Regions from separate parts of the uncultured Bacillus sp. genome, predicted to be linked through region 1. Evidence: riboswitches for the same ligand, from Rfam matches in the RefSeq annotation. Region 1 holds a riboswitch; each other region holds the start of a gene.
What was found. Region 1 has a riboswitch for thiamine pyrophosphate ahead of tenA (thiaminase II). Riboswitches for the same ligand answer to the same signal wherever they lie in the genome.
Positions count from the first base shown of each region.

Region 2: another riboswitch for thiamine pyrophosphate. It lies ahead of Q5C82_RS16920 (acetylornithine deacetylase); the one in region 1 lies ahead of tenA (thiaminase II).
Region 3: another riboswitch for thiamine pyrophosphate. It lies ahead of thiC (phosphomethylpyrimidine synthase ThiC); the one in region 1 lies ahead of tenA (thiaminase II).

Region 1 is NZ_CATYRA010000003.1:86,348-97,042, reverse strand. Features, by position in the region: gene Q5C82_RS06255 (RluA family pseudouridine synthase) at 1-640, shown strand, start outside; gene prpE (bis(5'-nucleosyl)-tetraphosphatase PrpE) at 653-1,387, opposite strand; gene Q5C82_RS06245 (monovalent cation:proton antiporter family protein) at 1,621-3,465, shown strand; TPP riboswitch at 3,527-3,635, shown strand; gene tenA (thiaminase II) at 3,717-4,424, shown strand; gene tenI (thiazole tautomerase TenI) at 4,402-5,019, shown strand; gene thiO (glycine oxidase ThiO) at 5,003-6,112, shown strand; gene thiS (sulfur carrier protein ThiS) at 6,112-6,312, shown strand; gene thiG (thiazole synthase) at 6,309-7,079, shown strand; gene thiF (thiazole biosynthesis adenylyltransferase ThiF) at 7,076-8,086, shown strand; gene thiD (bifunctional hydroxymethylpyrimidine kinase/phosphomethylpyrimidine kinase) at 8,105-8,920, shown strand; gene fabI (enoyl-ACP reductase FabI) at 9,057-9,833, shown strand; gene cotO (spore coat protein CotO) at 9,934-10,623, shown strand.
Region 2 is NZ_CATYRA010000011.1:65,054-75,748, reverse strand. Features, by position in the region: gene pgeF (peptidoglycan editing factor PgeF) at 1-424, opposite strand, end outside; gene Q5C82_RS16925 (YlmC/YmxH family sporulation protein) at 586-831, opposite strand; gene Q5C82_RS16920 (acetylornithine deacetylase) at 914-2,194, opposite strand; TPP riboswitch at 2,282-2,384, opposite strand; gene Q5C82_RS16915 (ABC transporter ATP-binding protein) at 2,397-3,191, opposite strand; gene sigG (RNA polymerase sporulation sigma factor SigG) at 3,345-4,127, opposite strand; gene sigE (RNA polymerase sporulation sigma factor SigE) at 4,267-4,986, opposite strand; gene spoIIGA (sigma-E processing peptidase SpoIIGA) at 5,049-5,978, opposite strand; gene Q5C82_RS16895 (S8 family peptidase) at 6,170-10,471, opposite strand.
Region 3 is NZ_CATYRA010000003.1:370,034-380,728, forward strand. Features, by position in the region: gene Q5C82_RS07660 (hypothetical protein) at 1-286, opposite strand, end outside; gene ssuD (FMNH2-dependent alkanesulfonate monooxygenase) at 383-1,519, opposite strand; gene Q5C82_RS07670 (ABC transporter permease) at 1,542-2,372, opposite strand; gene Q5C82_RS07675 (aliphatic sulfonate ABC transporter substrate-binding protein) at 2,369-3,367, opposite strand; gene Q5C82_RS07680 (ABC transporter ATP-binding protein) at 3,385-4,152, opposite strand; gene katA (catalase KatA) at 4,563-6,014, shown strand; partial or broken gene Q5C82_RS07690 (FbpB family small basic protein) at 6,039-6,237, opposite strand; gene thiC (phosphomethylpyrimidine synthase ThiC) at 6,369-8,141, opposite strand; TPP riboswitch at 8,274-8,381, opposite strand; gene Q5C82_RS07700 (Type 1 glutamine amidotransferase-like domain-containing protein) at 8,450-9,142, opposite strand; gene Q5C82_RS07705 (spore coat protein) at 9,305-9,511, shown strand; gene Q5C82_RS07710 (hypothetical protein) at 9,576-9,779, opposite strand; gene spo0M (sporulation control protein Spo0M) at 9,919-10,695, shown strand.

The sequences.
Region 1 (10,695 bases):
GGATGAACATGTACTTGTGATAAATAAGCAGCCGTATGTGTCATCTATCCCTTCGAGAGAGCACCCATCCGGCAGCATTGCCAATGGAATTATCCATCATTATCAAAAAAACGGAGTGCGGGCGACAGTTCACCTTGTGACCCGGCTTGACCGGGATACATCAGGTGTCATGCTTGTTGCCAAGCATCGCTTTGCCCACTCCATTTTATCGTCAGCGCAAAAAAACGGGCTTGTGAAACGCCGGTATGCGGCAGTGGTCCACGGGCGGTTGACACAGGCGGAGGGAACAATCGATGCTCCGATTGGCAGACATCCTGACAGTATTATTGAACGGACGGTGACACCAGACGGCCAGAAGGCGGTTACTCATTTTTATGTCACATGCGCAAATGACGATATGACCTCGGTTACATTGCAGCTTGAGACTGGTCGGACCCACCAAATTCGTGTTCATATGAGCTATCTCGGGCACCCGCTGTGCGGCGATACACTGTACGGCGGAACGAGACGGGAAATTGGCCGCCAGGCCCTGCACAGCGAGCAGCTTTCATTTATCCATCCACTGACACAGGAGAAGATGACGTTTCATGCTTCACTGCCTCAAGATATGAAAGAACTGATAAAAGGAGAGAATCATTGATTCTCTCCTTTTTTATATGGGACGAAATCTTGATTCGTCATAAGGCAGGGAACTTGGAACAGAGACGGCTTCTATTTCTGGAAAGCGAAAGCCTGTCAGTTTATTTCCGAACACGCAGCCTGTATCAATGTTGATGGTGCGGTTGGCCTTCCGGGGCTCTTTCACAGGTGTATGGCCGTATACCACCCAAGCCTTGCCGTTATAGGCTGCCGCCCAATCACGTCTGACAGGTCTGCCGTCCGGATACGTTTCACCCGTCACATCACCATAAAGCACAAAGTCTTTCACTCTGCGGGTATATTTGCCGATATCGTCAGCCTTTATGCCAGCATGGGCGACAACTAATTCTCCGTTATGTAAGATGTCGTAAAGCGGCGCCGTTTCATACAGCTTCATAAACTGTTCGCTGACTAATGTTCTTTCTTCTTTAGAAAGATCTTCAAGCTCTGCCGCTGTTGTTTCGAGACCATGCATCACTTTCACCGGATTTCCTTTTAAGTAGCGGTACAGCTTATTACAATGATTTCCCGGGACATAACGTGCAGCGCCTTTTTCGTAAGCGCCCGATACAAAGCGGATGACCTCTATCGATTTGGGGCCTCTGTCGGTTAAATCTCCGGCAAAAACAAGCACCCTGCCTTCCTCGTGGACAGGTACTCCATTTTTGATCGTATAGCCAAGATTTTTGATTAATGCAGTCATTTCGTCATAGCAGCCATGAATATCGCTGATTATGTCGTAAGCCATTCGGCATCCTCCTTACCAATGATTTTATTTATTATGATGCAAAGTGTTGTGAGTCATCACAAGCTTTTATGTGCAAATTATAGAAGAATCATTTTCTAAACAAGATTTAGACCATATTACTTTATTTTTTATCATCACCCTTGTTAAAATCGCGTTATGTTTTTTTAAAAATTGAGGTTTTGTTCTTTGATTAAGAACTGGAATAACCCTGATCTAAAAAGGAGGTTCTGATTATGGCGCATACATCTGTCGCATCTTTAGTTGTTGTACTTATCGTTGCATTTTTGACACCCATCCTTTTGCATCGGTTTAAACTCAGCATCCCGGTTGTTGTTGCTGAAATCATTATGGGATTGATCATAGGAAAAAGCGGCCTTAATTTAGTTGTGGAGGGTGACACATGGCTCCAGACGCTTTCTATGCTCGGATTTATCTTTTTAATGTTTTTAAGCGGGCTTGAAATTGATTTTTCATCGTTTGAGAAAGGAAAGAAAAAGCAGCTTATGCCGAACGGCAAAGAAGCGCCTAATACGTTTGCTGCGGCATCTATCATTTTTGGCGGTATTTTTATTTTATCATTGCTGCTGTCCTATGGGTTCGTCTTGGCAGGATTTATCGAAAATGCATTCTTAATGACGCTTATTATTTCAACAATTTCATTAGGCGTTGTCGTTCCAACATTAAAAGAAGAACGAATCATGAATTCAAATATCGGGCAGATTATTTTGCTCGTTGCTGTTATTGCTGATTTGGCTACGATGATTCTTCTTGCTGTTTTTTCTTCTTTATACGGAGAGGATAGCGGAAACATGTGGCTTCTGATGATCCTGTTTGCAGCCGGAGTGGTGCTTTACTTTTTCGGCCGGATCTTCAAACATCGCTCTTTTGTTCAATCCATGTCAAAAGGGACGATCCAGATCGGAACGCGCGCGATTTTTACGTTAATTATCGTACTCGTTGCCCTGTCTGAATCACTTGGGGCAGAAAATATTCTCGGCGCTTTCTTAGCAGGTGTTCTCGTTTCCCTTCTTTCACCAAACAAAGAACTTGTTCAGCAGCTGGATTCATTCGGCTACGGGTTCTTAATTCCGATTTTCTTTGTGATGGTCGGTGTGAAGCTGGATATATGGACCCTTTTCCAAGATCCGAAAATATTAATCATGATTCCACTTCTGCTTTTGGCGCTGTTAGTAAGCAAAATCATTCCTGTCCTGTACTTGAAGAAGTGGTATGATAACCGAACCGTTTTGGCATCTGGTTTCCTGCTGACATCAACTCTTTCGCTCGTGATTGCCGCTGCGACAATCGGCCAGCAGCTTCACGTGATCAGCGCAAATATGTCAGGAGCGCTGACGTTAGTAGCCGTCATTGCCAGTATTTTTTCGCCGGTCTTCTTTAAAAAATTGTACAAACGGGAAGAGCAGCCGGAGGAGAAAAAGACGATTACGTTTATCGGTGCAAACCAAATGACATTACCTGTTACTCTTGAACTGCCGGAGGAAGAGTATGATGTGCGTGTTGTACACGTCTACCAAGAGAATGCGGAGGAAAAGCTGTCAGAATCAGTATTTACCGTCGAAACGATTTCTGACTATGAACACGAGACGCTTGAATCACTCGGCATTTTTGATACGGATATCCTCGTTGTTGCGACAGGTAATGAAGACATGAATGCGGACATTGCATTACTTGCAAAAGAAAAAGGCACAGAAAGAATCATTGCCAGCGTAGGATCACCGGAGAATGAAGCAGCTCTGAAGGAGCAGGGAATCAGCATCTTTTCTATTCTGTTGTCAACAAAAACACTGCTTCGCGCTCTGATAGAAGCGCCTGGAGTCATGAGGCTTCTCACGAACCAGGAGTCTTCGCTGTATCAAATTAATATGGAAAACAGCACTTACGACGGTGTGATTTTGCGGGAATTCCCTTTAACAGGCGACGTCATCTTTGTCAGGATTTTCAGAGGTGTGGATAGCATCGTTCCACATGGGGACACAAGGCTGAAACTGGGAGACCGCTTAATTGTTACCGGATCTCGCGGGTACGTAACGGAGCTTAAGAAAACATTGGAAGGATAAACCTTGACCAAATAGGGATTCGTGTTAATATAGAGGTGCAGAACAATTCAATATGTATTCGTATAACCACTAGGGGTGTCCTTCATAAGGGCTGAGATAAAAGTGTGACTTTTAGACCCTCATAACTTGAACAGGTTCAGACCTGCGTAGGGAAGTGGAGCGGTATTTGTGTTATTTTACTACGCCAATTCCAAACCACTTTTCCTTGCGGGAAAGTGGTTTTTTTATTTATCAGACAGGGGGAATGACGTGTGAAGTTTTCAGAAGAATGCCGCAGTGCAGCAGCAGAATGGTGGGAGGGGAGTTTTGTCCATCCGTTCGTTCAGGGAATCGGTGACGGAACGCTTCCGATTGATCGTTTTAAATACTACGTGCTTCAGGATTCTTATTATTTAACGCATTTTGCGAAGGTGCAATCGTTTGGCGCCGCTTATGCGAAGGACCTTTATACAACGGGACGGATGGCAAGCCACGCCCAAGGTACATATGAGGCAGAAATGGCGCTTCATCGCGAGTTTGCGGAGCTGTTGGAAATCAGTGAAGAAGAGAGCAAGGCGTTTAAGCCTTCTCCTACGGCGTACTCTTATACATCCCATATGTACCGTGCGGTTTTGGGCGGGAATTTTGCTGAGATATTAGCGGCTCTGCTGCCATGCTACTGGCTGTATTATGAGGTTGGTGAGAAATTGCTGCAATGTGATCCGGGGCATCCGATTTATCAGAAGTGGATCGGCACATACGGCGGTGACTGGTTCAGACAGCAGGTCGAAGAGCAAATCAATCGCTTTGATGAGCTGGCGGAAAACAGCACGGAGGAAGTGCGGGCCAAGATGAAAGAGAATTTTGTTATTTCCAGCTTCTATGAATATCAATTTTGGGGAATGGCCTATCGAAAAGAAGGCTGGTCCGACCGCGGCATAAAAGAGGTGGAGGAATTTGGAGCTTCACGCCATAACTGATGACTGCAAGCCGGTTGAAGAGTTAGCGAGAGCAATCATAGCTATTCGGAATGAAGTTGATTTTATACACATTCGGGAACGGTCAAAATCGGCGGCCGACATTTTGAAACTGCTCGGGCTTATTTCCGAAGGCGGTGTTGATAAACGAAAACTGATCATGAATGGGCGGGTGGATATTGCGCTTTTTTCTACGATTCATCGTGTACAGCTGCCGAGCAGCAGCTTTTCGCCGAAGCAGGTCAGAGCCAGATTTCCTCACCTTCATATTGGTCGGTCGGTGCATTCGCTTGAGGAAGCAGTTCAAGCAGAAAAGGAAGACGCAGACTACGTGTTGTTCGGCCATGTGTTTGAAACGGATTGTAAAAAGGGTCTTGAAGGCAGAGGTGTGTCATTGCTGTCAGATATCAAACAGCGGATTTCCGTCCCGGTTATTGCGATCGGCGGAATGACGCCGGACAGATTAAGAGACGTAAAACGAGCAGGAGCAGAAGGTATTGCAGTCATGTCGGGAATTTTTTCTTCCGCTGACCCTTTGGAAGCTGCCAGACGATATTCCCGCAAGCTAAAGGAGATGCGCTATGAAAAGGCATTATGATGCAGTTGTCATTGGAGGCGGAATTATTGGTTCCGCGATTGCTTATCATTTAGCAAAGGAAAACAAAAACATCGCATTGTTTGAAAGTGGAACAATGGGCGGCAGAACAACAAGTGCTGCTGCCGGAATGCTGGGCGCCCATGCCGAGTGCGAGGAACGTGACGCGTTTTTTGACTTTGCCATGCACAGCCAGCGTCTGTACAAAGGTCTTGGAGAAGAGCTTTACACGTTAAGCGGTATTGATATCAGACAGCATAACGGCGGTATGTTTAAGCTTGCGTTTTCTGAAGAAGATGTGCTGCGGCTGAGGAAGATGGACGACTTGGATTCTGTCAGCTGGCATACAAAAGAAGAAGTTTTAGAAAAAGAGCCGTATACGGCTGGTGACATTTTCGGGGCAGCCTTCATTCAAGATGATGTGCATGTTGAGCCTTATTTTGTTTGTAAGGCATATGCGAAAGCAGCGAGAGCGCTTGGGGCTGAGATTTTTGAGCATACTCCTGTCCTGCAAGTTGAACGTGACGGTGAAGCGCTGTCCATCGAGACGTCGAATGGCAACATATGGGCGGATCATGTCGTGGTTGCCAGCGGGGTATGGAGCGGAATGTTTTTTAAACAGCTCGGGCTGAACAATTCATTTTTCCCTGTAAAAGGGGAGTGCTTGTCTGTTTGGAATGATGATATACCGCTGACAAAAACACTTTACCATGACCATTGCTATATCGTACCGAGAAAAAGCGGCAGACTGGTTGTCGGCGCGACAATGAAGCCGGGTGACTGGAGTGAAACACCGGATCTTGGCGGATTGGAAGCGGTAATGAAAAAAGCAAAAACGATGCTTCCGGCCATTCAGAATATGAAGGTGGATCGTTTTTGGGCAGGACTGCGGCCGGGAACAAAGGATGGGAAACCGTACATTGGCAGACACCCTGAGGACAGCCGTATTTTATTTGCGGCGGGCCATTTCAGAAATGGGATTTTGCTTGCTCCAGCAACGGGCGCTTTGATTGGTGATCTCATGATGAATAAAGAGGTCAATCAAGACTGGCTGCACGCATTCCGAATTGATCGCAAGGAGGCGGTTCAGATATGATCCTACAGCTGAACGGTAAAGACGTGAAGTGGGAAAAAGACACAGGTACAATTCAAGACCTGCTGGCGTCTTATCAGCTTGAAAATAAAATCGTTATTGTTGAAAGAAATAAAGAAATTATCGGTAAAGAACATTATCACGAGGTTGAACTTTGTGATCGCGATGTTATTGAAATTGTCCATTTTGTAGGAGGCGGATGAGCATGTTAACAATTGGCGGGAAATCATTTCAATCAAGATTGTTGCTGGGCACGGGGAAATACCCATCGTTTGAAATTCAAAAGGAAGCGGTGGCCGTTTCCGAGTCTGATATTTTAACATTTGCTGTGCGGAGAATGAACATCTTTGAAGCGTCTCAGCCTAATTTTCTGGAACAGCTTGATTTATCCAAATATACACTTCTGCCGAATACAGCGGGCGCCAGCACCGCTGAAGAAGCGGTCCGGATTGCAAGACTGGCGAAAGCGTCGGGACTTTGTGACATGATTAAAGTCGAAGTCATCGGATGCAGCCGTTCTTTGCTGCCTGATCCTGTTGAGACATTAAAAGCGTCCGAACAGCTTCTTGAAGAAGGCTTTATTGTGCTGCCGTACACGTCGGATGACGTTGTACTGGCAAGGAAACTGGAGGAGCTTGGCGTACATGCCATCATGCCGGGTGCATCTCCGATCGGATCAGGGCAAGGAATCTTAAATCCTTTAAATCTGTCATTTATTATTGAACAGGCGAAAGTGCCGGTCATCGTGGATGCTGGCATTGGATCGCCAAAAGATGCGGCATATGCAATGGAGCTTGGAGCGGACGGCGTACTTCTCAATACGGCTGTATCAGGCGCGAATGATCCTGTGAAAATGGCGCGTGCCATGAAGCTCGCGGTGGAAGCAGGGCGCCTTTCTTATGAGGCGGGTCGCATTCCGCTTAAGCAATACGGAACGGCAAGCAGTCCGGGAGAAGGTCTTCCTGTATGACGGACAGGTACTCCAGACAGGAGCTGTTTGCTCCGATCGGCCCAGCCGGCCAGAAGAAATTGAAAGAAGCGCGCGCCGTGATCATCGGCGCCGGCGCGCTTGGAACAGCGAGTGCTGAAATGCTGGTCAGAGCGGGAGTTGGCTCTGTGAAAATTGCCGACAGAGATTACGTTGAATGGAGCAACCTGCAGCGCCAGCAGCTGTATACAGAAGATGATGTCAGAAAAGAAATACCGAAAGCGGCCGCGGCTGAGCATCGTCTCCGTTCGATTAACAGCGATGTCGATGTGACTGGCCTTGTTATGGATGTGACAGCGGAAAATATCTTCGAGCTGATTAAGGGCGCTTCGATCATTGTGGATGCGGCTGATAATTTTGAAACCCGCCTGATCGTAAATGATGCTGCGGTCAAAGAAGGGATTCCTTTTCTCTACGGTGCCTGTGTAGGGAGCTACGGCCTCACCTTTACCGTAGTGCCGGGATCAACCCCTTGTCTGCATTGCTTGCTCGATACACTTCCGATTGGCGGAGCGACATGTGACACAGTTGGCATCATCAGTCCGGCTGTTTTGCAGGTAGCGGTCTTTCAGGTGACAGACGCGCTGAAGCTGCTGACGGGAGAGGAGTGCGAGCCAGTGCTGCGCTCCTTTGACTTGTGGAAAAACGAACGGTCAGAGGTAAGAGCGGCGGGTCTCAAACATGACGCATGCCCAAGCTGCGGCACAAAGGATTTTCCGTTTTTGTCATATGAGAACCAAACAAAAGCGGCTGTATTGTGCGGCAGGAACACGGTGCAAATCAGATCATCCTTTACAAAAGAAGCGGATCTTGAAGTGCTTGCCGGTCAGTTGAGACAGGCCGGACTTGAAGTGGCCGCGAATCCGTATTTAATTTCCTGCCGCTCGGATGATATGAAAATGGTGCTGTTCCGGGACGGCAGAGCATTAATCCATGGAACGAATGATATTGCCCGGGCAAAATCTATTTATCATAAATGGATTGGGTAATAAAAGGAGTGTAATGTAATGAGTATATATAAAGCATTGACAATCGCCGGCTCTGATTCAGGCGGCGGCGCAGGGATACAGGCCGATATTAAAACCTTTCAGGAGCTTGATGTTTTCGGAATGTCTGCGATTACGGCGGTAACCGCCCAAAATACGCTTGGCGTCCATGGAGTATATCCGCTGACTGTAGAGGCACTAAGACAGCAAATTGACGCCGTTGCCGAGGATTTGAGACCGGACGCCGTAAAAACGGGAATGCTTTGGAATGCCGAAATGATTGAAGAAGTGGCGAGAAAAATTGACGAGTACGGGTTTAACCGTGTGATTGTTGATCCGGTTATGATCGCAAAGGGTGGTGCATCCTTGCTGCACGATGAATCAGTTGCTACCTTAAAAGAGCTGCTCATTCCGAGGAGCTACGCGATTACGCCGAATGTTCCGGAAGCAGAAACGCTGACAGGAATGACAATCCGCTCGCTGGATGACCGAAAAAAAGCGGCGGAGCAGCTCGTAAAGATGGGAGCGCAGTATGTGATTATCAAAGGCGGGCACCAGCCAGAGGATCATCACATTACTGACCTTCTTTTTGATGGAAATATGTTTATGCAAATCAGCCATCCTTATATCGATACGGAACATACGCATGGCACAGGCTGTACTTTTGCTGCGGCTTTAACAGCTCAAACCGCTAAAGGAGACAGTATCCATCAGGCGTTCGAGGTTGCGGCCAACTTTGTCCGCGAAGCGGTGGAAAATACGCTCGGCATCGGATCGGGCCACGGGCCGACAAACCATTTCGCCTTTAAACGAAACAGCTTAAAAACAAGCCGATGAGATCACCAACTGATGGTGATCTCTTTCGCCTTTGTCTGTCGTATGCGCTTTTCATCTGGACAAGGTTATGATATGATAGGAATTAAGATCAGGTACTAATACTATGTCTTTATTAAATATAGGAGGCTTTATACATATGAATTTTTCACTTGAAGGCCGCAACATTGTTGTGATGGGGGTAGCCAACAAACGCAGTATCGCGTGGGGAATTGCGCGCTCTTTACATGAAGCAGGTGCACGTTTGATTTTCACATACGCAGGAGAACGCCTTGAGAAATCTGTTCATGAGCTTGCCGGAACGTTAGAACGCAATGATTCCATTATCCTTCCTTGCGACGTAACAAACGACGCGGAAATCGAAACTTGCTTCGCAAGCATTAAGGAGCAGGTCGGTGTGATCCACGGTATCGCGCACTGTATCGCATTTGCCAACAAAGAAGAGCTCGTCGGCGAATACTTAAACACTAATCGTGACGGTTTCCTTTTGGCCCATAACATCAGCTCATACTCTCTGACAGCTGTTGTGAAAGCGGCACGTCCGATGATGACTGAAGGCGGAAGCATTGTCACTTTGACTTACCTTGGCGGAGAGCTTGTGATGCCGAACTACAACGTCATGGGTGTAGCGAAAGCTTCTCTTGATGCAAGTGTGAAATACTTAGCTGCTGACTTAGGAAAAGAAAATATCCGCGTTAACAGCATTTCTGCAGGTCCGATTAGAACATTATCTGCTAAAGGCATCAGCGATTTCAACTCTATCTTAAAAGACATCGAAGAGCGTGCGCCGCTTCGCCGCACGACAACACCTGAAGAAGTGGGCGATACAGCTGCGTTCTTATTCAGCGATATGTCCCGAGGCATTACAGGTGAAAATCTTCACGTTGATTCAGGTTTCCATATCACTGCCCGCTAAGCAGGATCTATGTCAAGCAATCCCGAACAGGGATTGCTTTTTTATTTCTTCTGATTTTCAGCTTTCTGTCATATAGATAGAATATGACACAATCGGAGGGATGAAGATGTCTAATAAGAAACGAAACGCGGATAAAAAACCGCTCATGTATATTGTTCAGCCGGATTATGCAGAAACAACAAGGTCATCCATGCAGGAGATTGTCATCAAAAAAAAGGCCAACAAACCTGCTCCGCCAAAAGCAGAGGAAAAGCCGGTTTACCATGAGAAACAGCAGGAGGAAGCTGTGGCAAAAAATATCCAGCAAGCAGAACAAAAGCCTCCAGCTGAGCCAGTGAGTCAGCAAATACCAGAGGTGAGAGAGCCAGAGAACATAAAGAATCAGCAGGAAGAGAAAGCAGAGCCGAAGGCCGTTGAAGAAACCGTCGAACACGATCCTCCGAAAGCAGAAAAAAAGGAAGAGCCTGCACTTGAACTTGAGGCCCAGAAGCCTGAAAAAGAACCGGAAGCTGTCCATAATGCTGCCAAAGCGGAGGAAAAAGCACCGCCGGCAAGAAAAGTGAAAAAACCGATGAGCAAGATGACGATCCATGAAAAAATTGATTTTTTAACAAAGCTGCCTCATAACATGCCGAGAGCGCTTTGTTTGATTGAAGCCAATGGAAGAACGTACAGGGGCGTGATTGTCGGAAGAAGAAATGATTCCGTTCTGCTTCGAACAACCGGCAACGGCGCGCCGACTGAGCTGTCGATTGATGAAATTACCTCTTTGCATCCGCTCGGTTTTTAATGAAATGAAAAAAGCTGCCCGGCAGATGTTCCCGGACAGCTTTTTTACATAGAGAAAAGCCTGCAGGCCTGC
Region 2 (10,695 bases), on a different contig from region 1:
TAACCGGATTATAAAAGAAAAGAGGCACACAATCAGCAAAACATAATGCCAAAAACACATTCTTTTCATTTGTATAGAGCCCGTCCGTTGCTTTTAGAGCCGTGTGATACTCACGGGCGCCTTTTCCCCTATCCCTCTGCGTCACTTTCTGAACGCGATTATCATGTGTCTGATCAGCAAATACCCAAGACTGCAAATCAATATTAAACATATCGGCAATATATTCACGATTTTTAACTACATCTGCATCTTTGTCATGAACGTGCAATCCTGTATTTAACGATTCAAAAGGCTTTTGGCTGACACCGCCGTTTTTCGTAGTAAATCCGGCAATGACTTCTCTGTTGTTTTGATTCGTTTGTGTCCAGTCTTGTATCATGAGTGTCGAGGGTGTGGTAAGACTGAATGGGTGATATGTATTCATGATGATCCAACCTTTCGACAAACATTTAAAAAAGCGGAATTTCCCACTTATTTTACCACATCTTTCTGCATTCGTTGAGCGCCGATTTGTATATTTCTAAATGAAATGTGCCGGAAGAATCCAGACTTCCGGCATTTGCCAATCCGCAGCAGACGAACAAGTTATGCATGCGGTTCATTTAATCGGACCAAGATTACATCTTCCCCGATTTTTACTATATTTCGCCATGGAATGACCAATTCCTCTTCTTTTCCAAAAAATCCGAGAACTTTCCCATTTCCACCTAGTATGATCGCCTGAATTTTTCCAGTGGTCACATTGATATCTATATCACCAATGCTCCCCAGCTTTTTTCCGTTTGAGACATTGACGACATCCTTCACCTGAAATTCTGAAATGCTGATCATTCCATCACGTCCTTTTTCCGTCCTTTTTTCAAGTATATGAACGGGCAGGCTGAACCTTGTCAGCAAGAAGAAATTTTCATGGTCACTGTTCTTTTTTACGGCTGCACCAGCTGATGATAAAATTGAGCATAATTTTCGTATAATCTACCAGTTGCTCAATCGATACCTCCTCGTTCACGGCGTGTGCATTATGCAGATCTCCAGGTCCGTAAATCACGCTTGGAATGCCGGCATTATACAGCCATCCTCCGTCTGTAACGGATTGAGAAACGTCCATAACCGGGCGCTCACGTTTCACTTTCTCATGAGACGCTGTAAGCGCTGATACGCCTGGGTGGCCAGGGTCAACTTCCAGTGCCGGAAAAATTTCTCCTCTGTCTTCAATCATAGATGAACCTCCCCACTTGAAGACAGGGCGGTTTTCCCTAAGCCAAATATCACTGTCACTCAGCCGGTTAATGTAATCTTCTATTTCTGCTGCCACTTGTTCATGAGTTTCATTCGGGTAAAAATGGACTGTGATCCACAGCCGGCACTCGTCCGCTATAAAAGCCGCATGTCTGCCGCCTTCTATGACAGCCGGGTTTATCGTATTTGTGCCTGGTTTAAAACCGGGATACCTTTTCATGATAGACCAGTGGCGCTCCAGTTCTCCGAGCCCCGCAATGATTTTTGCCATTTTTTCAATTGCGCTTGCCCCGAATGTTCCTCCGCCTGCGTGAATCATATTCCGCCTCGTCCCATCATGAAACGTTTGACTGCTTTTGATTTCAATCCATCCTGTAATGACACCGCCTTGACCTTGAATATGCATATCGCTCGTATCCGCGACAACTGCAAAATCAGCATGATAGCCCCTCTTGCAGCATTCAAGCGTGCCGGCTTCTCCAACTTCCTCCCCGATAACCGATTGCAGAATAAAATCACCGGGAAGTTCAATGTCGGCTTCACGAATCAATTTCACCGCAAACAGCACACACGCCATTCCGCCTTTCATATCAGAAGCGCCCCGCCCGATTAAGAGACCGTTTTTTTCAATTGGATGAAACGGATCATGCTCCCACTCCTCATCCTCTTTTACCTCTGCCACATCTACATGGCCATTGATGATCAAGCTATGATAATCTGCTGAATCTGTTCCCTTTAGTAGACCTACAACATTGGGATCTCCTGGGTACACGTCCCATTTATCGATCGAGAATCGCATTTCCTTTAAAAACCCAGCAATCCAAGACTGAATGCCGTCGGTATTTCTTGCAGGCGGAGCAGGTGTTTTATAGGAAATCAGCGTTTTTGCTAGCTGAATAAGCTCCTCCTTTTGATCTTCCACCTTTGTTAACAGAGAGTCTATTTGTTGATTCAATGCGATCCGCTCCTATTCTTTAAAATCAAAAAAGCCGTTTCAAATGTTATGAAACGGCTTAATAAAAACAAACAGAGTCCTATGTACTCCGTTTTTTCACCGCTTCCCTCCGCTGGCATGATCCAGATCAGGTCAAAAGGGTTAAGACAAATGTCTCTCTCAGCTTCGCAAAGCACCCCTAGGATGAATCGATATGTGTTTGTCAGGCATTCGTTATCGGCTCGGCTCTTGTTAAAAACGGCCGATCCTGATTCCATAATACATGGATTGGCGTATCAAAAAAAGCGGAAAGTATGTGATCAGTAAGCATTTCCTTTATTGCTCCCGATTTAAAGACCTCTCCCTGTTTTAACAAAAGGGCTTTGTCAAAGACCGGCAAAATTTCTTCCGCATGATGAGTCACGTAAAGGATCGATGGCGCATTTTCTTTATTTGCAATGTATGTAATCGTGTCTAACAGCTTTTCCCGGGCAATAAAATCCAGCCCTGTGACCGGTTCGTCCAGTATCAGCAGCTCCGGATCAGCCATAAGCGCTCTTGCAATCAGGGCTCTTTGTTTTTCTCCTTGAGAAAGGGTTTCATAGCGGCGGTCGGCAAATTCAATTGCTCCCAAGTCCTCTAACAAACCAATCGCTTTTTCCCTGATTTCTGCACTTGGTGTTTCATATAATCCAATCGAAGCGTAAGCTCCGCTCAAAGCAATTTCAAATGCTGAATCTGCCGGATAAAATTTTTGCTGAAGCGCCGCTGAGACGAGGCCGATTTTCCGTCTAAGTTTCTCTCCAAGCTCCGTTTTACCAAATTCATGGCCAAGCACCTCCATCTCGCCCGATGTTGGAAAATAATATGAGCAAAGCATATTTAACAGGGCTGTCTTTCCGGCGCCATTCAGTCCGTAAAGCACCCAATTTTCCTTTTCTTCCACCTTCCAATGAATATCTCTCAGTATCCATTTTCCATTCCGTTTTAGTGAGACATTGTCAAGCTGCAAAATCATCGTGGTCCTCCTCTTTACTGCCCTTTTATAATTATTTAAATTTTCATAAAACTTTGTACGAACTAGGATACCTTATTTTTTCCAAAACGTAAACCGCCCGCAATCAATAGAAAAGCCTTTAAAACACAATCGTTTTAAAGGCTTTCTATTTCATTATTGATGGATATTTTTATTCATTTGTTTGATAGCCGCTTTTTCAAGTCTGGACACCTGTGCTTGGGAAATCCCGATTTCCTCGGCTACTTCCATTTGAGTTTTCCCTTGGAAGAATCGCTTTCTCAGGATCATTTTTTCCCTATCATTCAGTCTTCTCATGCCCTCTTTTAAAGCCAGCTCTTCAATCCATTGTGAATCTTTATTGCGCTCATCACTGATTTGATCCATCACATAGATCGGGTCTCCACCGTCGTTATAGATCGGTTCAAATAGAGAAACCGGATCCTGGATGGCATCAAGCGCAAACACGATTTCCTCATGCGGTACTTCAAGAACTTTTGCGATGTCTTCTGCAGTCGGCTCCTTGCTTGTCTCACTGATTAACCGCTCTCTTACCTGAAGTGCCTTATAAGCGATATCCCGGAGTGATCTTGAGACACGGATCGGGTTATTATCGCGTAAATACCTGCGGATCTCTCCGATAATCATAGGTACAGCGTATGTTGAAAACTTAACATTGTGGCTTAGGTCAAAATTATCAATGGATTTCATTAGTCCGATGCAGCCGACCTGAAATAAGTCATCAACATACTCTCCTCTGTTATTAAATCTTTGAATGACACTTAAGACAAGACGCAAGTTCCCGTTTACAAGCTTTTCTCTTGCTGAATCATCGCCTTCATCCTGCAGCTGCCTAAACAGCTTTCTCATCTCTTCATTCTTGAGTACTGGTAATTTGGAGGTATCCACCCCGCAGATTTCGACTTTATTTCTCGACACTTTTTTCCCTCCCTACAGGAGCTGCTGTACAACGTTAAGTATCTCCTTGGGTGGGAAAAATATGCACTTTACTCAGACCGAAAAAAAGTCACAATTGGCAAATCCTTGTAGAATCAAGGGATTACCCGCAAAAAATTTTTTACACCATTTTGTTGAATTCTTTTCGCAATCTTTTAATGATTCGTTTCTCAAGACGAGAAATATAGGACTGGGAAATCCCCATCATATCCGCTACATCCTTTTGGGTCTTTTCCTCTTCGCCGACAAGACCAAAACGGAGTTCCATGATTTGTTTTTCTCTCTCATTGAGCTGTTCAAGCGCTTTTTTCAAAAGCTTTTTATCTACGTTAGCTTCTATGTCTTTTGTGATGATGTCATCGTCAGTGCCAAGCACATCAGAAAGCAAAAGCTCATTGCCGTCCCAATCAATATTAAGCGGCTCATCAAAGGAAACCTCTGAACGGATTTTGTTGTTTCTCCTTAAATACATCAGGATTTCGTTTTCTATACAGCGGGAGGCATAGGTCGCCAGCTTGATTTTCTTTTCTGGATTGAACGTATTCACAGCTTTGATTAATCCGATGGTACCGATGCTGATTAAATCCTCTATATTAATTCCCGTATTTTCAAATTTACGGGCGATATAGACGACCAGGCGCAAATTGCGTTCAATCAAAATAGCGCGAGCCGCCTGATCGCCGTTTGGGAGCTTCATTAACAGAACCTGCTCCTCATCTTTAGATAATGGAGGCGGCAGGGCTTCACTCCCACCTATGTAATAGACTTCATCACTTTTCAGCCCAAGTTTCATCAGCAGCTTATACCAGAGATGCGTCAATCGCAATTTCAGTTTTTTCATCTTCCTCTCCCTTCTAAATGTCACGTCGTTTGAGTATGATAAGTAACGGACATTTGCGAACATTATGAAACATGTTTGATGGCCTTGCCCGAAAGCATTTTCGGATGAATAATTGCGTCAAACTCTCCATCTGCCGATAGCTTTGTTGTGCTGATGCCGATTAAGCATTTATCCGCAGAAACCATTTCTTCTTTCGTTATAATCGTTACGTGATCCGGTTTAACGCATAGTAAAAATTGATTTTGCTGACCTACTCCCCTGTATGGAATCAGCCTCAGTTTATCTAAAAAACGAAACGAATCATCGAGCTGTTGGGTGGCTTCCAATGGATCTGTGTTCCGAATGATCATCGTTTCGGCTGCTCCGAAAATCGGTTCCAGTTTATCAATGTGAATAATCATGACCGGCGTTTTAGTAAGCGGATCGTACAGCTGATTACCGGAATCAATCAGCCCTCTGACATGAAGCGTTTGGCCGCCCAAATCCGCCTGTACGCTGACTCGTTCCTCATATTGAATGTTTTTTGTTTCAATATCTTCAATTCTTCTCTTAGAAAAAAACCATAATGCTGGAAAGCCAGCAACAATAAACAACCAGCTGATCGGATCTCCAAACCCAGTTTGATTGGTAATCATGACACCGTTTCGAACAACAGAATTTGACTGCAGCAAAGAATGGGCCCCGATAATTCCTCCTCCCATTAAAAAAGTCGCAAAATAAAAGGAAAACAAATTTTGAAAGAAATAGCGGAATCTCTTAAAGCCAAATGTCACCATCACAATAACAACTGAAAAAGCCAGCTTACCTGCCGGATGTTCAACGATCGGCGAAAAAGGAGTAAACATCAAAAGGACGATACTGGAACCGATGAACGCTCCGCCTATCAGTCTTCTTTTTTTCACATGCCGTTTTAAAATAAATGCCGTGAGCAAAAGCAAAAGTGCATCAAAACAAAAGTTTAACAGCCAAATGACATCTAAATAGATTTTCACATCTGACTCCTTTCTTTCTTGCATCACGCTGTTCCCCTTCTTGTTTCATAGTATAAAGCAAGCTCCGTGGGAAAGTCTGTCAATTAATGTTGAGAGGAAAATACAATTTTTCAGGGATATCTGCTTAATTTGTCGAGGAAATGAATGAAAGGATATAAAAAAAGCTGCCTTTAGCAGCAGCTTTTTTACACTTAATTTTCAGTATTGATATAAAGTTTTCCGTTCGCTGTTTTTCTTGTTTCATTTCCATAATCATCTCGTACAATCACTTCTACTTTTGCTCCGTTTGCTTTAATAGAAGAAGTGGCTGTCCAATAGCCTTCATATCTCCCAGGAGAAATTTCTCTTAGCGGGAGCTCTGTGGCATTTTGTACACTCGCTCTTGCATTTGTCAAAGGCAGACGAATGACAAACGTTGCATCCAAATCTTCAGCGCTTGAGAAAGCGATTTTCACAGAATCACCGGCTTTTAAGATTTTGTCCTCTCCCGGAATCAATCCGGAGATGACAGGATGGTTAAAGTTGACATCAATAACAGCCTTTTTCGTTGTTTTGTTGCCTGCTAAGTCTGTAGCAGTCACCTTGATTTCATTGCTTCCGTTCTCCAAAAGAATACGGGCCGAGTATGAACCATCAGTTACCGTTGCTTTTTTGCCATTCACCTTGACTTCTTTCAGATTGTCATCGGATACAGCCCCTTTGACAGTCAGCGTTTCTTTATTTGTTTTCTCGCCATCCTTTGGATTATCCAGCGTTAATTCTGGCTTGTCTTGATCAAGCGTGACCGTGATCGGGCTGGAGGCATCCGTTGTTCCGTTGTCTGTTGATGCAGTTGCCGTCAGCTCATTTTCGCCCTTGCTGAGTGTGATGCCTGCCTGGAACGTGCCATCCGCAGCAGCTTTCGTTTCTCCTGCTTCCTTCTCTCCATTATAAATGTGTACCGTTGTACCAGGAGAGGCTTTTCCTTTTATGGTGACGCTCTCCTTATTTGTATATGATTTGTCTGCCGGTGAAGTAATCTCAGGTACAGCAGCTTCATAATCAACTAATGAGCGGATCATATAGTTGCCGTCTGCTTCATCACCTGGCTGCCATTTTCCGTCTATATACTGCCAGTTGCGGCCGGAATTCTGACCGGTTTCATCCATAGCCAGTCCAGGTGAATACGGGTCAGGTTTCGACTGGATATACACAAGATAAAAGTCTTTATCGACCATAATCCCTTTTGAACTGAGATCTACCTTGGTCCATTCGCCATTGCGAAGTGCTTCAGCGTTAAATGGCCCGGCAATTTTCTTACCCGGTGCTCCGTTTTCTCCTGTAGCATCGTATACCTCAACCTTAAACTCTGTGCCGCCAGGATCAGGAAACTCTGTATCCCAGAATCGGAACAGTCCTCCTGTAAGCATGCCTTTTTCCTTGCCGTCAGCCAGCGTCATTTTGACGGCCCATCCGTTACCGGCAGCAAAATAGGAATTGGCATTCTCCGCCGTTCCGTCATCATATGCAATCTCACCCGGATAACCAACAAAAGGCTTCAGTACAGTCTCTTTTGTCACATCACCTTTTAAATCAACGGAAAATTCATCGCTGTAATAACCCGGTGCAGCGACTTTAATCGTATAAGCGCCTTCATAGGCCTCAAGCGTATATTCGCCTTTGTCGTTTGTCGTGGCCGGTTCAACCGCAGCATCTTCTACTACATAAACGGAGGCTCCTTTTACCGGATCTCCTGTCGTTTTATTAATGACTGTTCCTTTTAATGTGCCCTTCTTCATTTCCTCTAACGTAAAATTAGCTTGTGTCGTCTGATCTGCCTGCAGAGAAACTTTTTGTGTTTTCGATTGATAGCCGTATGCTTCTGCCATAAGCGTATAGTCTCCCGCTTTGTGCGTCAGCGTGTACTGCCCTGTGGATTGATCTGAATATGTCGATTTCCCTGTTTCTACCACACTAACTTGTGCCCTGAGCGGCAAAACTTGAGGCTGTATATCTTTACCCTGATGTTTTACCGTTGTGTTTGCAGATGGCTTAGCTTTTTTCGGATTTATTGGCTTTTTCTTTTGCTTCCCAGACCGCTTTTCGACACCCAGCTTATTCTTTTTGGCTGTTTTTCCGGCCGATTTGTCAGAAAGCACTACATCATCAATGTACCAGCCCTCTTTTGTAATACTTTCATCAGATTGGAGGTTAAACATCACTTGAATGTTTTGGCCTTTATAGGCAGATAAATCAATTTCTTCGTCAGTCCAGCTTGATGTCTTTCCATTATAGACACCAGTCTGCTCCCAATTCTTTTCATCTTCAGGCAAAACAAAAACGTAGCCGTAATCAAAATCATCCTCTAAATTGTGCCAGCTTTTAAATTGGAGAAACAGGTTTCCTGAATCCGGGACTTGAACAGGAGGCATCACGAGATTCATGTTTGCTGAGTTGGCATAGTTTCCTGCCAAATTTGTTCCGTATACTTTTTCTCCGGATGCTGCAGTATTTGGGCCAACTGACGGAACTCCCCATTCCCAGCTATTATTTGTTCCGCTCGCAATCCAGCCGCCGGGTGCAGTTTCAAAGTCCTGCTTATATCCCACAGTGATGCTTGGTTTCACTGGTACATCGTATGTGTCAGACTCAACGACATGGCCGCCAAAGTCCTGAATAATCCACTTGTAGCTTAGTGCAGCTCCTTTTATGTTTGGAATCTCTGCCTGATAGGTCCCTTTCAGGTGATCACCGCTGATTCGCTTAGCCGTTACTTGTGTCCATTCACCTTGATCCAGCTTATAAGACAGTTTTACAGAAGTCACACTTACATTGTCTTCAGCTGTCAAAGTAAGCGGCAGGCTCGCTCCCTCATAGGCTTCTGTTACTTTCTCATGCTGATAGACAGGAGGCTCTTGATCATCTCCCTCTACAGAAACTTGTCCTTCTGCTTTTCCTAAACCATCTGTAACAGCTGATACAGCATCAAAAGCGTTCACCAAACCATGACCGTATCCGTTATTCGGAGAATCAGGAAATGTTGAATCCGTCAGCGGTTCAGCCGTGCTGGTTAATATATCCTCCATCTCATCGACAGAAAGTGAGGCATCCGCCTGTTTCAGCAGTGCAGCAACAGCAGACACATGCGGTCCTGCCATTGATGTGCCGTCCCATCCGTCCTCATATGTCTGGCCGGGAACGGAAGACCGGATATTTACGCCCGGTGCAGAAATTTCCGGCTTTATTTCATCATATGGAGATGGCCCTTGAAGAGAAAAGTCAGCGAGCTTTTTGTTAATATCAGTCGCGCCAGTTGCAAACGATTCCGGATAGTTTGCCGGGTTTGCGATAGAACCAGGTCCGCCCGGAATAAAGAGATCCGTATTCCCCGCTGAAAACTCAGGGAAAATATCGGCCGCACGCCAGGCATTGACCATATCTCTGTACCATTCATCAAGTCCTGAGCCCCCGCCCCATGAGTTATTGACAACATCAGGAGCCATTTCCGGGTGAGGATTGCCCTCTGCGTCCTTTGGAGCTAAAACCCATTCACCCGCTTCCAAAATGTCAGCATCAGTGCCGCCATCTTCGGAGAACGCTTTTACAGCAATCCATTTTGCGCCAGGCGCTACACCGATTTGATTCGTTCCATCGGGTTCAGATCCCACCATCGTACCTGTCACGTGGGTTCCATGAGCCAAATCATCATAAGGGCTTGCTTCCCCTGCTACGGCATCATACCAGTTCATTTCATGATCCGGCTCATCAGGATGTTCCGGATTATATCCGCGATATTTCTCTTTTAATGCCGGATGGTTCCATTCCACGCCTGTATCAATGGACGCGACAACCGTACCAGTTCCGTCATATCCAAGTGCCCAAGCTTTCGGAGCGTCGATTTGGCCTACATTCCATTCCACACCGTCAGTTGCTTTGACAGCTTTTTGCGCTTTTTTCATATTAAATGGAGAGGATGACTTAAACAACTGCCGTTTCTCATTTGGAAGCACCTTTTCCACTTCGGGGAACTGCGCTACTTTTTCCATCACTTCTTTTGAGGCATGAACAGCGATCCCATTCACTACATAATAAGAGTGAATTTGGTCTGCATTTCCCTTATTTTTCTGGCTGTTCAAGTATGTTAAGACATCTCTCTGGGATTCATCGGCTGTGACTTTTAAAGATGACACAACGGCAGAACGCTTTTGATATTCCGTCTTAGCGGCAGTCAGCTTCTTCGATTTCGCTTTTTTAACAGCCGCTTTTGCCGCTTTTTCTGTGTCAGCTTGATCTTTAAATTTAATCAGAAAGGTCATTTTTTCTTTCTTCTTAAAGCTTTTCTTTAATGAACTCGAGATCTTGTTCTGAATGGATTCAGCAGATTGAAGCTCCTGCTTAACAGAAGTTAAAGCGCCTTTGCTGCTTGCCCCGGCTACACCCGGAAACAGCAGTGAACCGATGACAACCGTACTTAAAACAGAGCTGATGAGTCTGTTTTTCGTTTTTTTCCTCATTTTTATCCCCCTTTTTCAAAATACTTTGTAAAAAAATGTCGTCCCTCCTTTTAAAAATGAATGGTTTGTCAGAACATCGCTGTACGTTAACTGTAGACAATCTGCATTACAGATATTGTCGTTTTATGTCATTTAACTTCCATATATATGAAAATGATATAATTGTCATGAAATATAAATGGGTCTAATAGTCCTTTTTGTTGGTATGCGAAGGAAGACATAGG
Region 3 (10,695 bases), 280 kb from region 1:
GGCGTTTATTCTTTCCTTCTCCCTCATCATTCTCAAAATAAACAAATTGTAATGTATCGGGTTTTTCCTCTGAATAATCTGCACTTACCGGACCAATCGTCTCAACTAGCTTTCCTTTTTGATAATGTTCGATGTACATGTCAGCTGAAGAAATACTTTCACTGATATTGACGGCTTCGGCAGTGAATGCCTGTAAAGCTGCAACATCCATTCTATTTTTTTCAAAATCTGATATGTCCGCTGCTTTGATTTCCATCTGCTTTGAATGTCCGCATGCTGACAGTATAGCTATCAGGCAAATGACTGCTGCGCTTATCAATGTTTTCAGAAAAACAGCCCCCTTTATTTGAATATCATACCATGTTCGGGGGCTGTGTTTTACTTAAACTGACGCATTTTTCTCTTTGACAAAATAAGTGTTCCCGACGGCTTCTCCCCTTTTGTTCTGAAGCTTTCTCGTCCGCTCATTTTCAAACGGCAAAAGCGGAAACACAAGCTCTGCAAAATAATACGCTTCTTCTAAATGTGGATATCCAGAGAATATAAACGATTCTATGCCGAGTGCCTGGTACTCCGCTATCCGGTCGGCAATAGTCTTCGGATCACCGACAAGAGCTGTTCCTGCCCCGCCCCTGACCAGGCCGATCCCCGCCCACAGATTCGGGCTGATTTCAAGCTTCGTCCGATCGCCTTGATGAAGAACGGCCATCCGCTGCTGGCCTGAAGAATCGTAACGGCTCAAAGCTGCCTGCGCTTTGGCAATGGTGTCATCATCCAAGTGGCTGATCAAGCGTTCAGCCGCTTCCCAGGCCTCTTGTTCAGTTTCACGGGCAATGACGTGCAGCCTAATGCCGAATCGAACGGATCTCCCTTCTTTTTCAGCCTGCTTTTTGACTCTCTCAATCTTTTCTTTTACTTGTTGAGGCGGCTCGCCCCACGTTAAATACACGTCTGTATGCTTTGCGGCCGCCTCAATCCCCGCCTGTGACGATCCTCCGAAATAGATAGGCGGATGCGGCGCTTGCTGCGGCGGGAAGAGCAGATTGCTGTTTTCCACTTTTATATGCTTTCCTTCATAGGAAACCGTTTCTCCCTGCAAAAGTCTCCGCCAAACGGTTAAAAATTCGTCTGTCGCTTCATAGCGTTCATCATGGCTGATAAACAGGCCATCTCCAGCCAGCTCGAACGGATCGCCTCCTGCCACAACATTGATCAGCAGCCGGCCGTCTGAAATGCGGTCTAAGGTGGATGTCATTCTGGCTGCTAGAGAAGGCTGCATTAAACCGGGTCTTACCGCGACTAAAAACTTTAGGTCCTTTGTTTCTCCTGCTAAAGCCGCTGCTGTAAGCCACGGGTCCTCGCACGATCTTCCCGTTGGCAGGAGAACACCCGTATATCCCAGCCTGTCAGCCGCCTGCGCGACTTGTTTAAAGTAAAGATGATCCGCAGTCCGCCCATCGCTTTCAGACCCTAAATATCTCGCGTCTCCATGAGTCGGTATAAACCAAAGAATTTCCATATCCATCTCCCCTTTACGTATATTACCCTTCGTAACTGTTTCTCCACTTTAACAGTTTTCGTTCAAGCAGCCTGACAAAGGAATCCGTCAGCTTTCCAACAACAGCAAAAATGATAATCCCGGCAAATACTTTGTTCGTTTGTGAGAACTGTCTTGCATCCATAATCATATAACCGACTCCTGAGCTTGAGCCCATCAGCTCTGCCACAACAAGTCCGAGCCATGCAATGCCGAGCGATAAGCGGATGCCGAGCAGTATATTTGGCAGGGATGCCGGCAATATCACTTTGGAAATCTGCTGATGCCATTTAAATTCAAGTACCCGGGCGACTTCAAACAGCTTCGCGTCAACCCCGCGGATGCCGTTAAATGTATTAATATAGACAGGAAAGAAAGCGCCGAGCGCAATCAGCAAAATTTTAGATACCTCATCAAAACCGAACCATAAAATAAACAGCGGCGTGACCGCCAGATGGGGAACGGTTCTGAGCATTTGCAATGACGGATCAAGATACAGCTCCGTCCGTTTGGAGAACCCGGCAAAAATTCCGATAATCAAGCCAAGCCCCGCGCCAAGCAAAAAACCAAGCGCCGCCCGATAGATGCTGATTTGCAAATGCCCGAACAGCTCACCGGACAAAATAAGCTCTTTAAACGTCAGGACGATCGCAACGGGTGTGGGCAGCACTGTAGCGGACACTACCCCAAGGCCGCCGATGATCTGCCAGATGGCGATGATGACAGCAGGCAGCAAAAGCCCCTTCATCCAGCCGTATTTCATCCTTCCGGGCTTTTTTCGCACCGCTTCCGCATTCGTTTTCGGCAGCGAGCCTGCAGCCTCTGCTTTCATCATTGATCACCTCCGGAGGAATTTTGCTTTAACGCTTTTTTAATAAATGTGTTATCCACAACCTCTTTCACATCAATCTTCTTGTCTATCGCCTTCGTTCGGTATTGAAAATCTGCTGTCTCCTGCTGTGCTTTCACAATGTCGTCACTGATGACCTCATTCAGAGGCTCAGTATTTTTCAACACATTTTCGACGACCTTTTTATCGAGACCTTTAATGTCTGCATACAAGTCAGCGGCTTCATCCAGATGTTCCTTTTGCCACACAACAGCCTTATTAAACACCTTCAGAAAACGGACCACTTCGTCAGGGTGCTCTTCGGCAAACTTTGTTCTTACTAAAGTAAATCCGGGTGAATATAAATCTGTGCTTTCCCCGTTCACAAGGATTTTTGCTCCGTGTTTGATTGTTTCTAAAGACAAGTACGGCTCCCAAATGGACCAGGCATCAACAGATCCGTTTTCAAACGCAGAGGCCGCTTCATCAGGCTGAAGCTGAATGATCGTCACATCATTAGCTGACAATCCCACTTGATCAAGTGCTTTATACAGAAAATCAAAACCGCTGCTCCCTTTGGCGACTGCAATTTTCTTTCCCTTTAAGTCCTTGACATCCTGAATGCCGCTGTTTTGATTGACAAGGATACCGTTCGCTTTCAACCCGTCTTGAGATAAGCCGATTTCTTTAAAATCAATGCCTGCCGCCTGCCCTGAGATCACAGGCGAATTCCCGACTTGAGAAAAATCAAGTTTGTCTGCCGCAAGGCCTTCAAATTGGGGCGGACCGCTTTGAAACTCCACCCATTTCACTTTGATGCCTTCTTTTTCAAATGCTTCTTCAAACCAGCCTTTCTCCTTCGCAATCAAAAGCGGGCTTAAACTTTGCTGAATACCGATTCGAATTTCTTTCAATTGTTTGTTGTCACTGCTGGCTCCATTTGCTCCGCAGCCTGCCAGCAGAAAAAAAACGGCAATCAATACAATGAGTCCTTTTTTCATTTCTGCTTCCGCCCTTTCTATATCCCTGATCCTTCAGCGTACTCTAGATCTTCTGTTTTCTCGAATTCCGACAGCACTTTCTGTCTGATCGCTTGGAAATCCGGTGTCGTCCGGTTTCGCGGATACGCCAGATCAATGGGCATCAGCTTGTGGATGTTCCCCGGTTTGGCCTTAAGGATCGCAAGCTCATTTCCTAAATAAACAGATTCATCTATATCATGAGTGACGAGAATCATCGTTGTTTTTTTCCTCCGCCATATATCCAGCAGCACGTCCTGCAGGTGTTTTCTAGTAAAAGCATCCAGTGCACCAAACGGTTCATCTAAAAGCAGCACCTCAGGCTCCCGCAGAAGAGCACGTGCGATAGCGACTCTTTGTGACATACCGCCTGACAGCTCGCGCGGATATGCTTTCTCCGATCCTTTCAATCTGACAATCTCAATCAGTTCATCCACCTTCTGTTTGACTGTTGGATCTTTCAAGTTCAAATCGGCGGCAATATTCTGCTCAACTGTCAGCCATGGAAAAAGGCGGTGCTCCTGAAAAATAAATCCTTGCTGAATACCCGGAGCTGTTACGCTGCGTCCGTTAATTTCAACACTCCCGTCATAATCTGAATCAAGCCCCGCAATAATCTTTAACAGAGTGCTTTTTCCGCACCCGCTCGGTCCGATGAGCGTCAAAAATTCACCTGGTGCGATTGATAATTGAATGTTCTCCAAGACCGTTGTTTTGCGGCCCTCTTGAACAAATGTCTTTTCTTTGATGCTGATGGTCACAGCCACTTTTATCCCTCGCTTTCTGCCAACCCCGCCTTCTACAAAAACAAAAAGGCCCCCATCTCTGTTCGTTGTAGAGATGAGAGCCTTCGGCGGTCCGATCAGCTGCCCAATTGTTTTTTGTTTGAATATCATGTTAATTCAAATTATTCCGATATGTCAACTCTTTTTTTAAAACGAGATTTTGCCATCCTTGTTTATCACTTACTCTGCTTGTTTCGCAAATAGAGAAGAAAAAAATCATTTCTTCAAAAAACTTTATTCTCTCTAACAAGCTGTTATGACAAGGGTTTATCAAGATTTTTAATACTTGATATCCCTTAATAGAGATAACTATTTTATAATAATTATAAAATAATATTGACTTTTTACTTAGAGATGATATTATGTTCTTATAAATTTCAAGAGGTGATGACATGAGTTCAAATAAACTGACAACTAGCTGGGGCGCTCCGGTTGGAGATAATCAAAATTCAATGACCGCCGGTTCTCGCGGACCAACTTTAATCCAAGATGTACATTTACTCGAAAAATTGGCCCATTTCAACAGAGAACGTGTTCCCGAACGTGTCGTTCACGCCAAAGGAGCAGGCGCACACGGATATTTTGAAGTGACAAACGATGTAACAAAATACACGAAAGCCGCTTTCCTTTCTGAAATCGGCAAACGGACACCGTTGTTCATCCGTTTCTCAACAGTTGCCGGTGAACTTGGCTCGGCTGACACCGTTCGCGACCCACGCGGATTTGCTGTTAAATTTTATACTGAAGAAGGAAACTACGACATCGTCGGTAACAATACACCGGTATTCTTCATCCGCGATGCGATTAAGTTCCCTGATTTCATCCATACACAAAAAAGAGATCCAAAAACACACTTGAAAAACCCTACAGCTGTATGGGATTTCTGGTCACTTTCACCAGAATCACTGCACCAAGTGACAATTCTGATGTCAGACCGCGGAATTCCTGCGACACTTCGCCACATGCACGGCTTCGGAAGCCATACATTCAAATGGACAAATGCCGAAGGCGAAGGCGTATGGATTAAATATCACTTTAAAACAGAACAAGGCGTAAAAAACCTTGATGTCAATACAGCTGCAAAAATTGCCGGTGAAAACCCTGATTACCATACAGAAGATCTTTTCAACGCGATTGAAAACGGTGATTTCCCTGCATGGAAACTATATGTGCAAATCATGCCTTTAGAAGATGCAAATACGTATCGCTTCGATCCGTTTGATGTCACAAAAGTTTGGTCTCAAAAAGACTATCCGTTAATTGAAGTTGGACGCATGGTTCTAGACAGAAATCCGGAAAACTACTTTGCAGAAGTAGAACAAGCGACATTCTCACCTGGAACACTCGTGCCTGGTATTGATGTTTCTCCGGATAAAATGCTTCAAGGCCGGCTGTTTGCTTATCATGATGCACACCGCTACCGTGTCGGTGCGAACCATCAAGCGCTGCCAATCAACCGCGCACGCAACGAAGTAAACAATTATCAGCGTGACGGACAAATGCGTTTTGACAATAACGGCGGCGGATCTGTTTATTACGAGCCTAACAGCTTCGGTGGTCCGAAAGAGTCACCTGAAGATAAACAAGCAGCATATCCGGTACAAGGAATCGCTGACAGCGTAAGCTACGATCACAACGACCACTACACACAAGCCGGTGACCTCTATCGTTTAATGAGCGAAGATGAGCGTGCCCGCCTTGTTGAAAATATCGTAAACGCCATGAAGCCGGTAGAAAAAGAAGAGATCAAACTTCGCCAAATCGAGCATTTCTACAAAGCGGATCCTGAATACGGAAAACGCGTGGCAGAAGGCCTTGGATTGCCGATTAAAAAAGATGCTTAATAGAAGTGTAAAAACCCGCTGTAATTAGCGGGTTTTTTTATATTTAGTTACGCACCGCCGTATGCTTCTTATCAATCTTCATATAAATTTCCTCCATAAGCTCCGCGCTGTTCATAATCTCTCTTTTGTTTTTTTCAATCAGAAGATCAAGCGGCAAAATCTGATTCCCATATGTTTTTCGCTTCCTGAATCGTTTTCTCCCCTTCTCTTTTTTGATTCCCATCAATGATCCCTCCTTTTTCATACAAAAAAGGCCCTTATCTAAAAGATAAGGGCCTTCGGTGTCCCGATCAGCCAATGCTGGAAATATATATTAGCTATATTAAAACGTATTCCATTTCGCCTGTCAATCTATTATTTATACAGCTTGCTGCCTTGATTCACAAATTCTTCAGCTTTTTCTTTCATTCCCTCTTGAATGGCATCCCATTCACTAAGCTCTTTATCCTTCGCATAATCCCGAATATCCTGAGAAATTCTCATACTGCAAAACTTCGGCCCGCACATTGAACAAAAGTGAGCGGTTTTTGCTCCTTCTGCCGGCAGTGTTTCATCATGATATTCAAGCGCTCTTTCCGGATCAAGAGATAAATTAAACTGGTCTCGCCAGCGGAATTCAAAGCGGGCTTTCGATAACGCATCATCCCGTATTTGCGCTCCGGGATGTCCTTTTGCAAGATCTGCTGCGTGCGCAGCAATTTTATATGTAATGACCCCTTCACGAACATCATCACGGTTTGGCAAACCCAAATGCTCCTTCGGCGTTACATAACAAAGCATTGCTGTCCCATACCAGCCGATCATCGCCGCTCCGATCGCTGAAGTAATATGGTCATAGCCCGGCGCAATATCCGTCGTCAGCGGCCCCAATGTGTAAAAAGGCGCTTCTTTGCAAATGTCCATTTGTTTATCGACGTTCTCTTTGATTTTATGCATCGGCACATGCCCCGGTCCCTCAATCATCACCTGAACATCATGCTTCCAGGCAATTTGCGTCAGTTCTCCGAGGGTCTCTAATTCAGCAAATTGCGCTTCGTCATTGGCATCAGCGATTGATCCGGGGCGAAGCCCGTCCCCAAGAGAAAAAGCAATATCATACGTTTTCATGATTTCACAGATTTCTTCAAAATGAGTATACAAAAAGCTTTCCTGATGATGGGCCAGACACCACTGTGCCATAATCGCGCCTCCGCGTGACACGATTCCAGTTGTCCGTTTGGCGGTTAGCGGGACATACCGCAGCAAAACACCAGCGTGAATCGTAAAATAATCCACTCCCTGTTCTGCCTGCTCAATCAGCGTATCACGGTAAATCTCCCACGTTAAATCCTCCGCTACGCCGTTTACTTTTTCAAGCGCCTGATAAATCGGAACAGTTCCCACAGGCACAGGGCAATTGCGAATAATCCATTCACGCGTCGTATGAATATCTTTTCCGGTAGAAAGATCCATCATCGTATCCGCTCCCCAGCGGATGGCCCACGTCATTTTTTCCACTTCTTCTTCAATTGATGACGTAACCGCTGAATTTCCGATATTCGCATTAATCTTCACATGGAAATTCCGGCCGATAATCATCGGTTCACTTTCAGGGTGATTAATATTTGAAGGAATGATCGCCCGGCCGCTCGCTACCTCATCTCTGACAAATTCGGGAGCCACATGCTCGCGAATGGCGATAAACTCCATCTCAGGTGTAATGATACCCTTTTTGGCATAATGCATTTGGGTGACATTTTGGCCTGCTTTCGCCCTCAGCGGTTTCCGCTTTAGTTCTGGGTAGCTTATGTTTGGGTTTGCTTTTTTATAACCGTTATCTTCTGGTTTTATAGTCCGTCCTTCATATTCTTCAACATCGCCGCGCTCTGTGATCCATTTTTGGCGGAGCGGCTTTAATCCTTCTTGAATATTAATGGTCACATCAGGGTCCGTATACGGTCCGCTTGTATCATATACACGCACAGGCACGTTTTCCTCTTCGCCGAACGATCCTGTCGTCGGACTTAAGGCGATTTCCCTCATCGGCACTTGGATGTCAGAGGAAGAGCCCTCCACGTATACTTTTTTACTCCCCGAAAAACTCGACATAATGGAAATGTTGGCTTGCTGCACTGAATCGTTTTGCATCATTGATCCTTCCCCTCTCTTCGTTTGAAAGGACAAAATCAAGCCCATAACCAGCACAAAAAACCGGATTCAAATGAATGAACCCGGTTACAGTCAGAAAGAAACATATTATTGCCCAGCACGACAATAATAAAAACAATTCCTCTACTTCCCCACGCTGGTACGAACCAGATCAGGTCCAAAGGGTTAAGAAGCTTACCTTCTCTCTCAGCCCGAAAGCGGGCACCCCCAGTAACTATTGATTTCGGACTCATCTTAACATAAAACCAATTGAAAAAAAAGAGAAAAATAGAAAATATTCAGCCAAATCAATCCAAGTATTTGACCGTCAGCGGAATTTCAGATATCTCATGTGCACCCCTCATCACCCGATATGCCTTTGCATCCGGTCTTGAACTCACAGTCTGAAACAGCTGATCATTTATGAAATGGAGAGCCGCTCCATCGTCCGCCGCATAGCCATCGCACAAGAATTCGTTAAATATCAGCTGGTGGTATATCGGTCTCCGATTCTTTTCACCGTCATAATGAGGACAAAAGCTCCCTTGTAAAAAACCTAAACTTTTCATACTTGTCAGCGGTCCGGCTGAATCTGTCACCCCTTCTTCAAACCAGCAGATCGCACCGGCACTTAATCCAGCTAAAATCACCCCGTTCTTCCATGCCTCCCTGAGAATAAGCTCCAGCCCCCACTCCTTCCATAGCACAAGCATATTCCGCGTATTTCCCCCGCCAACATAAATCACGTCCTTTTCCATAACAAAAGAAATTAAATCCGTTGACGGCGGCTTAAATAAGGATAAATGAGACGGCACACAATCCAGTGTTTGAAATGCCTGATAAAATCGCTGAACATATTTTTGGGAATCACCGCTCGCCGTCGGCAAAAAACAAATGCGAGGCGACTCCCGTTCCGCTTGATTGATGATATATTGATCAAGGGACAAATTTTCCGGCTCCATCGAAAAACCTCCGCCGCCCATCGCAATAATCTGCTTCATCATCCCACTCCCCGAAAAAGTTTGTTAATCATTATAGCATTTTGTATAAATGCATGATACAAGGCTAAATACTTCTTAATAGGAGGATCTAGAAGAGAAAACCTCTGACAATAACACGAGGTGAAGCCATTGAACGATTTTCCAGCCCCAATTATACCTATTATGGTTCTTGATTGCTTAACAACAATACAAACCAGCATAAAAAAGTACACTGTCGCAATAACAGAAACTACAAACCCCGACCTCAGAACAGCGTTGCATGATCAATTAGATGCAGCTGTTCATCTGCATGGGGAACTATCTGAACTTCTGATGGAAAAAGGCTGGATCCTGAGTAAACCATTTCAAATCGATTTGCTTTTATATTGAGGAGAACTGTAACAAAGTCACAAAAAAAGACGGAATCTCATCTTTCAGATCCCGTCTCTCCCTTTTATTGCTCCACTCTTCTTAAAGCCTCGTTTACCGTTTCTTTTATAAACGCATCTTCACCGCTTAATCGGTCTAAACTAAGATCTCCGTTTCTCAGCCTTTCGGAAATATTGTTTATATCCTCCTCTACCGTGATTTGCAGCTCACCAGCCAAAAACATTCTGTGTAATTCATCAGCAACCATACTTTCTTTATCCATTTCAATCCGCTCCTTTGCTTTCAATATTATTCTTAGTCTGTCCCTAGGCCGGACGAATAATAGGTAAAAAGTATGAATCAAATGAATCTTTTTTCTTCCTTCTTACGTATATCTGTTGAGAAAAAGAAAAAGGGGAAGATCTAATATGTCATTTTTTAAGAAGCTTGCGGCAAGTGCCGGTATCGGTGCTGCAAAAGTAGAAACAATTTTAGAGAAAGACGCATATTATCCAGGAGAAGAAGTACGGGGAACTGTCCATGTCAAAGGCGGAAAAATCGCTCAGGACATCCGCTATATTGATTTACAGCTTAACACACGGTACGTCATTGTAAAAGACGATGAAGAGCATCGGAAATACGCTACAATTCATTCTTTTCGGGTCACTGGTTCATTCACCATTCAGCCTGGAGAAGAGCATCAATTTCCGTTCTCATTCACCCTCCCTCTTGATACACCGATTACTGTAGGGAAAGTAGAGGTCGCCGTGGTGACAGACCTTGATATCCAAGGCGGTATCGATAAATCCGATCATGACCGAATTTTCGTTGAAGCGCACCCTTGGATTGAAAGTGTGCTGGAAGCATTTGAAAACCTGGGCTTCCGTCTTAACGAAGCAGACTGCGAACAAGCGCCTTACTTCCAACGCCGCCTACCGTTCGTTCAAGAATTTGAGTTCATTCCGACATCGGGCTACTATCGTCAGATGCTTGATGAATTAGAGCTTATTTTCCTTTTAGACGAAGACGGTTTAGACATTATTTTCGAAGTCGACCGCAGGGCAAGAGGCCTGCGAGGATGGCTGGAAGAGATGTATAATGACGGAGAACAGCTCGTACGTGTCCGCTTCAGCCAATCAGAGCTTGAAGATGCAGAAGAGCTTAAAGAGGTACTAGAAGAGATCATAGACCAATACGCTGAGTGA